Regions from separate parts of the Roseovarius sp. AK1035 genome, predicted to be linked through region 3. Evidence: riboswitches for the same ligand, from Rfam matches in the RefSeq annotation. Region 3 holds a riboswitch; each other region holds the start of a gene.

Region 1 (3,273 bases), 1.2 Mb from region 3:
GTGGCAAGCGCAAAACCCAGAGAATACTGCGCCTCGCTCGTCGTCTTGGGAAGGCCCGGGAAAAGCGCGGCGGATTGGGCAAATGTCGCCACTTCAAGCCGCTCAATCTCTGCGGCGCGCAGCCCTTGCTCGACCATCAGAACACGCACCCCTTCCAGCGCGCCATGCGCCCAACGGCAAATCGGATAGGGTTTGATGTAGTTGCGCAGGATGGTCCAATCCTGTCCCAAATCTTCCCAAATACGCGCCACGTCTTCTCTCTCGACCGTAATCGCGGGCGCGCCGGTAAAGCCGCGTTCTGCAAGAAACAGTGACGAAATTCCTACAAGAGCCCCCATTCCCGATCCGTCATGCAACATGGTGGGATTGGCAATCTCGCGCATCATCTGGCTGCGCGGCCCATGATATTCCGCGATCCCCAGAGCCTCGCGCAACACATCCGAGGTCTGCCTGCGCAGATGCGCCCCAAGGGCCGCAACACCCAGCGCATTCCAAGCGCCCGAGGTATGGTAATCGCTGACCGTGGCATGAAGCGCCACACCGACCCGTGCCGCCACCTCATAGCCCATCGCAAGCGCAGTGAGCGCCTGCCGCCCGGTCAACTGTGGATGCTGCCCAGCATAGGCAAAGAGCGCTGGCACCAGCGCGCAGCCGATATGCCCTTTGGTCGGGTTGTAGCCGTCATGCCCATCAAGATTGTCGATCTGCGTAGCAAGCGCCCAAGCCGCCCCAGGCATTGCACAGGTTCGCCCGTCAAATAGCAAAGTTGCGCTGTGTTTGTCACTAGACGCCGCATGAAACTCTACCGCAAAATCGCGTGCAATCTGACCCACCTCCAGTGTCGCGGCCCCCGCAGCCACGCCGAGCGTATCAACCAGCAGGAGGGCAATACGCTCCAGCACCTCTTGCGGAACGTCAAGCGCGGGATCGAGCACGAATTTCGCGACGCGGTCGAACTGAGGGCAGTCTAGAACACAGGACATCTGAGCAACCTTCTGCAAGAGGGACTGCCCCAAAGTGGCGTGTTTACACGCCGGTTTGACGGCTGTTTGCGACATTTCCTGTCTCGCATTCTCCTCTTGCAGCGCGCAGAACCGGCTGTTAGCAATCAGGCATATCCGTTGGGGTGCCCGTGTTCAGGGCTGAGAGGTGCAAAGCCAACCCATCGAACCTGATCCGGGTGATGCCGGCGTAGGGAACGGACCTCAGCACGCCCGGTGCGCACTCCGTCCGTTTCCCCGCAAGATGAGAGGAACGGCAGATGATTGCCACAGCTTTGACAATCGCGGGCTCCGACAGCGGCGGCGGCGCGGGCATTCAGGCAGATCTCAAGACGTTTTCGGCACTGGGCGTCTATGGAACGAGCGTGATTACCGCCGTGACAGCCCAAAACACCTGTGCGGTGACCGATGTGCATCCCATCCCTAACGCGACTGTTGAAGCACAGATTTTAGCTGTTTTAGGCGATATCAGGGTCGATTGCATCAAGATCGGCATGCTGGGCGACGCAGGTCTCATCGAAACAGTGGCGCGGGCTCTGGCGGAGTATCATGGCCCCATCGTCCTTGATCCCGTGATGGTCGCAAAATCCGGCGCGCGCCTCTTGCCGGACGCTGCGCGTGCCGCCCTCGTGGAGCACCTTGTGCCACGTGCCGATCTCCTCACCCCGAACCTGCCAGAGGCGGCAGCACTTTTGGGCATGTCAGAGGCGCGCGACAGTACGGAAATGCAGGCGCAGGGCGCGCTTCTGCGGGACATGGGTGCCGTGGCCGTCTTGATGAAGGGCGGGCACGCGCAAGGCGAGACTTGCACCGATTGGCTGATTGCTGACGCAACATATCGCCTCGACGCCCCCCGCATCGCCACGCGCAACACCCATGGCACTGGCTGCACGCTATCATCGGCCATTGCGGCACATCTCGCAAAGGGACTAACCTTGCCAAAAGCGGTTGAAACTGCCCATGGCTGGTTGCATCGCGCCATTCTCGCCGCAGATACGCTGGAAATTGGCAAGGGCCATGGCCCGGTGCACCACTTTCACGAGGTTTGGACATGACAGGGCCTGTCACCATCCGGGGCGCGGGCATCGTTGGCCTCTGCGTGGCAACCGAACTTGTCGCGCGTGGCATTGACGTTACTTTACGCGATCCCGCACCATCACCCGGCGCGCATGCCTGCTCTTGGTGGGCAGGCGGCATGCTGGCCCCATTTTGCGAGGGCTTTTCCGCAGAAGAGCCAGTGGTGCGATTGGGTCAAGCGGCCGCCGATTGGTGGGCGGCACAGGGAGTTGAGGTAATCCGACGGGGCTCGCTCGTTGTCACCTTGCAGCGCGACCGCCGCGAACTGGATCAGTTCGCCCGCCGAACCATGGGGCATCGATTTGTAACAGGCGAAGAATTGGCCGTGTTAGAGCCGCATTTGGTTGAGCGCCACGACCGCGCACTTTTCTTTCCTGATGAGGCGCATATCAATCCTCGCGCGGCACTGCATCACCTGCACAAGCGCCTGGTGGACGCAGGCGTGCGATTCGAACAAGATGCGGCAGAGCCTCATGGTTCGGTGATCGACTGTCGCGGCCTCGCCGCGCAGGACAGTTTGCCCGATCTGCGGGGGGTCAAGGGAGAGATGCTGGTGCTGCGCAGCCGTGATGTGACCCTGACAAGGCCCATTCGCCTGTTGCACCCGCGGTTTCCACTCTACATCGTGCCACGGGGCGATGGTGTATTCATGCTGGGTGCGACACAGATCGAGAGCACGGAGCGCGGCCGTGCCTCGGCTCGGTCCGTGATGGAGCTGCTGTCGGCTGCCTATGCTCTGCACCCCGCTTTTGGCGAGGCGGAGGTGCTGGAAATTGGCGCTGATGCACGCCCTGCTTTCCCCGACAACCTTCCGCGCGTTTCCCGCAAGGGAGGCACAGTTTATGTCAACGGCCTCTTTCGCCACGGCTTCCTCTTGTCGCCTGCGGTGGCGCGTATGGCAGCAGAGATGGTCTCGGGCGATACTCAGAAACCGGAGTTTTATCATGAAGATCACGGTTAACGGCACTGTGCAGGACACCACTGCACCATCGCTTGATGCGCTGCTGATCGAGCTGGGTTATGGCGCGGCCAAGGTGGCGACTGCAGTGAACGAAAGTTTTGTTCCTGCTGCAATGAGGCCAGAACATAGACTGAATGACGGCGACCGGATCGAGATCGTCGCACCACGGCAAGGGGGCTGACATGCCTGTTTTCTACGAGACCGAGATCACCTCGCGGCTGATGCTGGGCACTG
Region 2 (3,273 bases), 310 kb from region 3:
ACTGCGGCGGCGTGCGCATCAGCGCGTCAAAAAAGGCCGATGTGACCGGGAAATAGATGATGAGGAGCGCCATAGCGACCTTGGACCAGAGGCCATAGCCCAACCAGAGCGTGAGGATGGGCGCGAGGGCAAAGACCGGGATCGCTTGGGAGAATACCATGATCGGGCGTATAAGCCGGCGCGCCATGGGCGAAGAGGCCAGACCAATCGCCGAAAGACCGCCCAAGATTGCGCCCAGGGCCAGACCGATCAACACCTCTGCCGCCGTTATTGTGGCATGATGGGCAATCAGCGCGCGGCTGGCCCAGAGGGTTTCCGCCACGCGGGCCGGCCCGGGCAGAATGAAGGGCGGCAGCGCCGCGAGCGTCACCAGCGCCTGCCAGAGCACGAGTGCAAGGGCTGTCGAACTTGCGATGGTGACAAGGCGGCTCATGCGGCGGGGTATCCGGCAAGGGCCGCGTCAAAGAAGGCGCGTTCGAGACGTGTTGCCGTAACAAAGGCGGATTGCGCGGCGGCTTGATCCTCGGGGGTGAGGCTGGGCCAGACCTGATCAAGCTGACCGCGCAGATAGGTCACAACCCCCTCGAACCCCGGCCCGCTGTGCAGGGTGATCCATTCCCCGAACCAGAAAGGCAAGTCTGCGGCGCGGTTCGCATGCGGGCTGGCCCAATCCAGATAGGTCCATTCGGCCACGCTGAGGACCGCAATCATCTGCGCATAGCTGCCTGATTTTGCCGCCGCGCGCATCAGTGCCTGAAATTCGGCTGTGATCGGATGGGGCGTTGCAGGTGGCTCTGTTGTTCCGCCAAGCGCCGCGATTGCGCGCAGGAAATAGGTATTCTCCGGCCCCGAGATCAGCCCGAGAAACTGTGCCGCCGGGATCGCATCGGGCAGGCTGGGCGCATGGGCGATGGCAGAGGCCAGAAGCCGCACGAAATCTTCGATAAAGAGGTAATCCTGTTGCAGATAGGCGAGCATGCGGGCCTTGGGCAACGTGCCCGCCGCAAGCTGATCGGTGAAGGGATGCCGGGTGGCGGCCTGCCAATCGGTGGCCACAAGGGATTTGAGGTGTTCGGTGGGGCGCATCTTTTTCTCCTGTCAGGCGGGGGCGCGCAGGCGGGCCAAAAGACGGCCCTGCGCCGCGAGAGTTTCGGGGTCATCCACGGCGCGTGGCACCGGGGCTGCGGGCGGGGTCACATCCTCTAGCCCGGTTTCGGTCAGGATGTGGATGGCATGGCCCATGCGCGCGGCCTCAGCCGGGTCATGTGTGACCATCAGGACTGTGCGTCCTGCCAGATGGGTGGCCGAAAGATCCTGCATCTGCGCGCGGGTGCGGGCATCGAGCGCCGAAAACGGCTCGTCCAGCAGAACGATGGAGCGGTCCTCCATCAACGTGCGGGCCAGTGCCACGCGCTGTTTCTGCCCCCCCGAGAGCGCATGAGGCCGCTTGTCTGCATGGTCGGCCAGACCGACCCGCGCCAGCATCTCTCGCGCGCGCGCCACGTCGCGCGGCGTCCCGCGCAGCCGCGCCCCAAGCGTTACATTGCCCAGCACATCGAGCCACGGCATCAGCATGTCGCCTTGGGCCATCAGCGCCATGCGCCCTGACAGTGGCCCGCCATCAGAGGCCGTGATCGTGCCGGTAAACTCTGTCACCTCATCCACCCCGGCGATCAGGCGCAGCACCGTGGTTTTGCCCACGCCCGAAGGGCCGAGCAGGCAGGTGATGCGCCCGGCGGACAAGGTCAGCCGCAGTGGGCCAAACACCGGTACAGCGCCAATCCGGGCGTGGCCATCAAGGGTCAGACTGGGCGGGGCGGTCATGCGCGGCCTCTTCAAACAGGGCTCGCGGGCAGGGGGATGGCGCGCCGCTGCGCGGTTTCCGTTCCCTCCGCCGGTGCGAGCCGGATCAGGTTCGATGGGTTGGTGCAAGACCTCTCAGCCCCAAGGGGCACCCCAACGGATGCTCCAGATGTAGCCGCAGCGCTCTGCGATGACAAGGGCGCGATAGGGGCTGCAATATACTGAGGATTTTAGATGTTCAGGGGGCCTTAACCCTTGGCTGTCAGGATGCAGGCATCTGAGAGGAGGATGCCATGCACGGGCTGGTCAACCGCGCGATTGAGCGATTTGTCAGGGATACCTATGGGCGCGATGTCTGGATCGGCACGATTCAACGGTTGGACCTGGGCTTTACCGAGTTTGAAGCGATGATGGTCTATGAGGCGCGCATCACCGAAGAGGTGTTGACCGCGGTTGGCGCTCGATTGGCGCGCGGGCGTGACGAACTGCTTGAGGATATCGGCACCTATCTGGTGTCGCACCCCGCGACCGAGGCGCTGCGCCGTCTGTTGCGCTTTGGGGGGGTGGATTATGTGGAGTTTTTGCATTCTCTTGATGATCTGCCAGAGCGCGCGCGCCTTGCAGTCGCCGATCTGGGGCTGCCTGCGCTGGAATTACAAGACCGAGGGGCGGGGGTTTATGCTCTGCATGTGGGGCTGCCCAAGGGGCATGATCTGCGGCTTGGCCCGGTGGTGGTCGGGCTTTTGCGCGCCATGGCGGATGACTATGGCGCGCTTGCGCTGGTCGAGCATCAGGGGGATGGCGCGGACTATGAGATCATTGAGGTGCGTTTGTTGGATGAGGGGTTCGCGCATGGGCGGGCCTTTGCTCTGGGGCTTGGGGAAAGCGCGGCATGACTGTTCAGGATAGGGGGCTTTTGCCGCTGCTTGCGGGGCTTTGCCCGATGCATGCGGTTCTGGACGCCGAGGGCCATCTGGTGCAGGCGGGGCCAACCTTTGCCAAGCTTTTTGGTGCGCGCGCGCTGCAGGGCATGCGGTTTCTGGATCTGATCGAACTGCGCCGCCCGCATCAGGCGGGGAATATGGCGGACCTTCTGGCCTGCGCCGGGGCGCGGCTTCGGCTGCGGCTGCGCGCGGCCCCCCATACCGCGCTCAAGGGCGTGCTTTTGGCGGTGCCGGGGGGCGGGGCGGTGGTGAATCTCGCGTTCGGGATTTCCGTGGTCGAGGCGGTGCGCGACTTTGACCTGACCGGCGCTGACTTTGCGGCGACGGATCTGACGACCGAGATGCTCTATTTGATCGAGGCAAAATCCGCCGCGATGGACGCCTCGCGCAAGCTGAACCTGCGCTTGCAGGGCGCACGCATTGCCGCAGAAGAGCAGGCGTTTACGGATATGTTGACGGGACTGCGGAACCGCCGCGCCCTTGACCATGTGTTGGATCGGTTGATGCAGAGTGAGCAGGATTTCGC
Region 3 (3,273 bases):
AAACGGCCCCCGGCACCGTGCACCGGGGGCGTGCGATCAGGTCTGATCACTCGTCAAGGGGCAGGTAGATATCGCCGGCTTCGCGGAACTTTTCGGCCATCGCCGCCATACCCTCTTTCTGGGCCTCGGCGCGGATGTCGTGGCTGATCTTCATTGAGCAGAATTTCGGCCCGCACATCGAGCAGAAATGCGCCACCTTATGCGCCTCTTTGGGCAAGGTCTGATCGTGGAAGTCGCGGGCGGTTTCCGGGTCGAGCGAGAGGTTGAATTGATCCTCCCAGCGGAATTCAAAGCGCGCGCGGCTGAGCGCGTCGTCACGCCGCTGCGCCCCCGGCAGGCCCTTGGCAAGGTCGGCCGCATGGGCCGCGATTTTGTAGGTGATGACGCCGGTTTTCACATCGTCGCGGTCGGGCAGGCCCAGATGTTCCTTGGGGGTGACATAGCACAGCATCGCACAGCCGAACCAACCGATCATCGCCGCCCCGATGCCGCTGGTGATATGGTCATAGCCCGGCGCGATATCGGTGGTGAGTGGCCCAAGGGTGTAGAACGGGGCCTCGTGGCAGCATTCAAGCTGCTTCTCCATATTCTCTTTGATCTTGTGCATGGCGACATGGCCCGGCCCCTCGATCATCACCTGGCAATCTTTGCGCCACGCGATTTTCGTGAGTTCCCCCAGCGTCTCCAACTCGGCGAATTGAGCGGCGTCATTGGCATCGGCGATAGAACCGGGGCGCAGCCCATCGCCCAATGAAAAGCTCACGTCATATTGGCGGCAGATGTCGCAGATGTCTTCGAAATGCTCATAAAGAAAGGACTCGCGGTGGTGATGCAGGCACCACTTGGCCATGATCGAACCGCCTCGGCTGACGATGCCTGTCACTCGGTTTACCGTCATTGGCACCATGTGCAGGCGCACGCCCGCATGGATGGTGAAATAGTCCACGCCCTGTTCGGCCTGTTCGATCAGCGTGTCACGGAACACCTCCCATGTCAGGTCTTCGGCAATGCCATTCACCTTTTCCAGCGCCTGATAGATCGGCACGGTGCCGATGGGCACGGGGCTGTTGCGGAGGATCCATTCGCGCGTGTTGTGGATGTTGCGGCCCGTCGAGAGATCCATCACCGTATCCGCCCCCCAGCGGATCGCCCAGACCAGTTTCTCGACCTCTTCCTCCATCGAAGAGGTGACGGCGGAGGTGCCCATGTTGGCATTGATCTTGACCAGAAAATTGCGGCCGATGATCATCGGCTCCAGTTCCGGGTGGTTGATATTTGCGGGGATGATGGCGCGGCCTGCTGCAATCTCTTGCCGTACGAATTCGGGGGTCACGTAGTCGGGAATATTCGCGCCCCAGTCGTTGCCGTCGCGGTGACAGGGTGTCAATTCCCGCAGCTGGTTTTCGCGGATTGCCACGAATTCCATCTCGGGCGTGATAAGGCCTGCGCGGGCATAGGCCAGTTGGGTGGGGGCCGCCCCCGGCTTGGCGCGCAGTGGCCGGCGCTGAACCGGAAACTCCGGCACCAGTCTATCGCCGGTGACAAAGCCGTTATCCTCGGGCTTGACGTGGCGGCCCTCGTAATCCTCCACAGTCCCGCGCGCCATGATCCACGAGCGGCGAAGCGGCGGCAAGCCTTGGCGAATATCGGTGGTGCGGTCTGGATCGGTATAGGGACCAGAGCTATCATAGACGGCCAGCGGTGCCTCGCCTGCGGTGGGATGGGTCGAGATTTCGCGCATGGGCACTGCGATTTCGGGATAGTGCTGGCCGTTCACATAGATTTTTCTAGAGGCGGGCAGGGGGCCCGTGGTCACGCTCGGGGTGATGTTCTGGGTGGGGACGTTCATTTTGGTGCTCCTCGAGTCAGTTTCTACAAAGAGACCAGATGAGCGTGGCAGGGAGGCAGGAGGGCGGCATATACGCCCCGGTTCAGGCCATGGGATCTGCCGGAACGTGGCATGATCGAGAGCCCTAGCTTCCTACGCCAGTATCAACTGGGTCAGGTTCAAAGGGTCGCGACACTGCAATATCTGCAAAGATGATTGCCAGCCGCCTCTCAGTCCCTCAGTTGGGACTCCCCTGCGTAGGAGAAGCGTATGCGGTAACAGAGGGCCGCGCAACCCGAAGTTTCGGGCCTGCGAGCCCAGAGGCAGATCGGCGCGTTCCAATGGCAAAGCGCCGGGCTGCGCGTATCGCGGCCCGGCGCTGCAGAAAATGTGAGGGCTTGTTTACTGCAACCGGCCCATGGCGACGGCGACATCGGCCATGCGGCAGGAAAAGCCCCATTCGTTGTCATACCATGCCAGCACCCGCACCAGACGGTTGCCGATCACTTTGGTCTGATCAGGGGCGAAGATCGAGCTTTCCTCGGTGTGGTTGAAGTCGATGCTGACCTTGGGTTCGGGATCATAGCCCAGAACGCCCTTCATCGCGCCAGCGGCGGCCTCGGCCACTACGGCGTTGACATCGGCCTTGGTCACGTCGCGCTTGGCGACAAAGGTCAGGTCCACCGCCGAGACATTGGGCGTGGGCACGCGGATGGCAGAGCCGTCGAGTTTGCCCGCGAGTTCCGGCAGCACCTCACCAAGCGCTTTGGCAGCCCCGGTCGAGGTGGGGATCATCGACATCGCGGCGGCGCGGGCGCGGTAGAGGTCATTGTGGCGACGGTCCAGCGTCGGCTGGTCACCGGTATAGGCGTGGATCGTGGTCATGATGCCGCTCTCGATCCCGATCGTATCATTCAGCACCTTGGCCAGCGGCGCGAGGCAATTGGTGGTGCAAGAGCCGTTTGAAATCATCCGCTCAGAGGCCAAGAGCGCGTCATGGTTGACGCCGTAGACCACGGTGCGGTCCACGTTCTTGGCGGGGGCCGAAATCAGCACTTTGCGCGCGCCGCGTTCAAGATGGGTGCGGGCCTTGGTGCCATCATTGAAATTGCCGGTGCATTCGAGCACCACATCAACCCCGTCCCAATCCAACTCGTTCATGTCATAGGTCGAGAACATCTGGATCGGGCCGCGCCCGAGGTCCATCGTCTGGCCCTCGACGGTGATGGGATGGGCAAAGCGGCCATGCACGCTGTCATAGCGCATCAGATGCGCTGCGGTCTCAATCGGCCCGGTTGCGTTCACCTTGACCACCTTGATATCGTTGCGCAGGCTTTCCGAGATATGGGCAAGCGTGGCGCGACCGATACGGCCGAAACCGTTGATTCCTACGGTGATGGTCATGGGCGACTCCTGATAGCTGAATTGGCGTCCGTATAGACGGG

What was found. A riboswitch is a leader RNA that binds a small molecule or an ion and turns the genes downstream of it on or off. The one in region 3 is predicted to bind thiamine pyrophosphate.
Region 1: it holds a riboswitch for thiamine pyrophosphate, as region 3 does, so the genes downstream of both, thiD (bifunctional hydroxymethylpyrimidine kinase/phosphomethylpyrimidine kinase) here and thiC (phosphomethylpyrimidine synthase ThiC) in region 3, are expected to answer to the same signal.
Region 2: it holds a riboswitch for thiamine pyrophosphate, as region 3 does, so the genes downstream of both, RAK1035_RS13375 (ABC transporter ATP-binding protein) here and thiC (phosphomethylpyrimidine synthase ThiC) in region 3, are expected to answer to the same signal.

The regions. Positions count from the first base shown of each region.
Region 1 covers NZ_CP030099.1:1,279,143-1,282,415, reverse strand. The annotation lists gene RAK1035_RS06190 (MmgE/PrpD family protein) at 1-983, opposite strand, end outside; TPP riboswitch at 1,113-1,215, shown strand; gene thiD (bifunctional hydroxymethylpyrimidine kinase/phosphomethylpyrimidine kinase) at 1,262-2,056, shown strand; gene RAK1035_RS06180 (FAD-dependent oxidoreductase) at 2,053-3,039, shown strand; gene thiS (sulfur carrier protein ThiS) at 3,023-3,220, shown strand; gene RAK1035_RS06170 (thiazole synthase) at 3,222-3,273, shown strand, end outside.
Region 2 covers NZ_CP030099.1:2,795,093-2,798,365, forward strand. The annotation lists gene RAK1035_RS13365 (ABC transporter permease) at 1-433, opposite strand, end outside; gene RAK1035_RS13370 (TenA family protein) at 430-1,086, opposite strand; gene RAK1035_RS13375 (ABC transporter ATP-binding protein) at 1,099-1,824, opposite strand; TPP riboswitch at 1,870-1,969, opposite strand; gene RAK1035_RS13380 (heme NO-binding domain-containing protein) at 2,097-2,699, shown strand; gene RAK1035_RS13385 (GGDEF domain-containing protein) at 2,696-3,273, shown strand, end outside.
Region 3 covers NZ_CP030099.1:2,488,890-2,492,162, forward strand. The annotation lists gene thiC (phosphomethylpyrimidine synthase ThiC) at 47-1,849, opposite strand; TPP riboswitch at 1,962-2,093, opposite strand; gene gap (type I glyceraldehyde-3-phosphate dehydrogenase) at 2,231-3,232, opposite strand.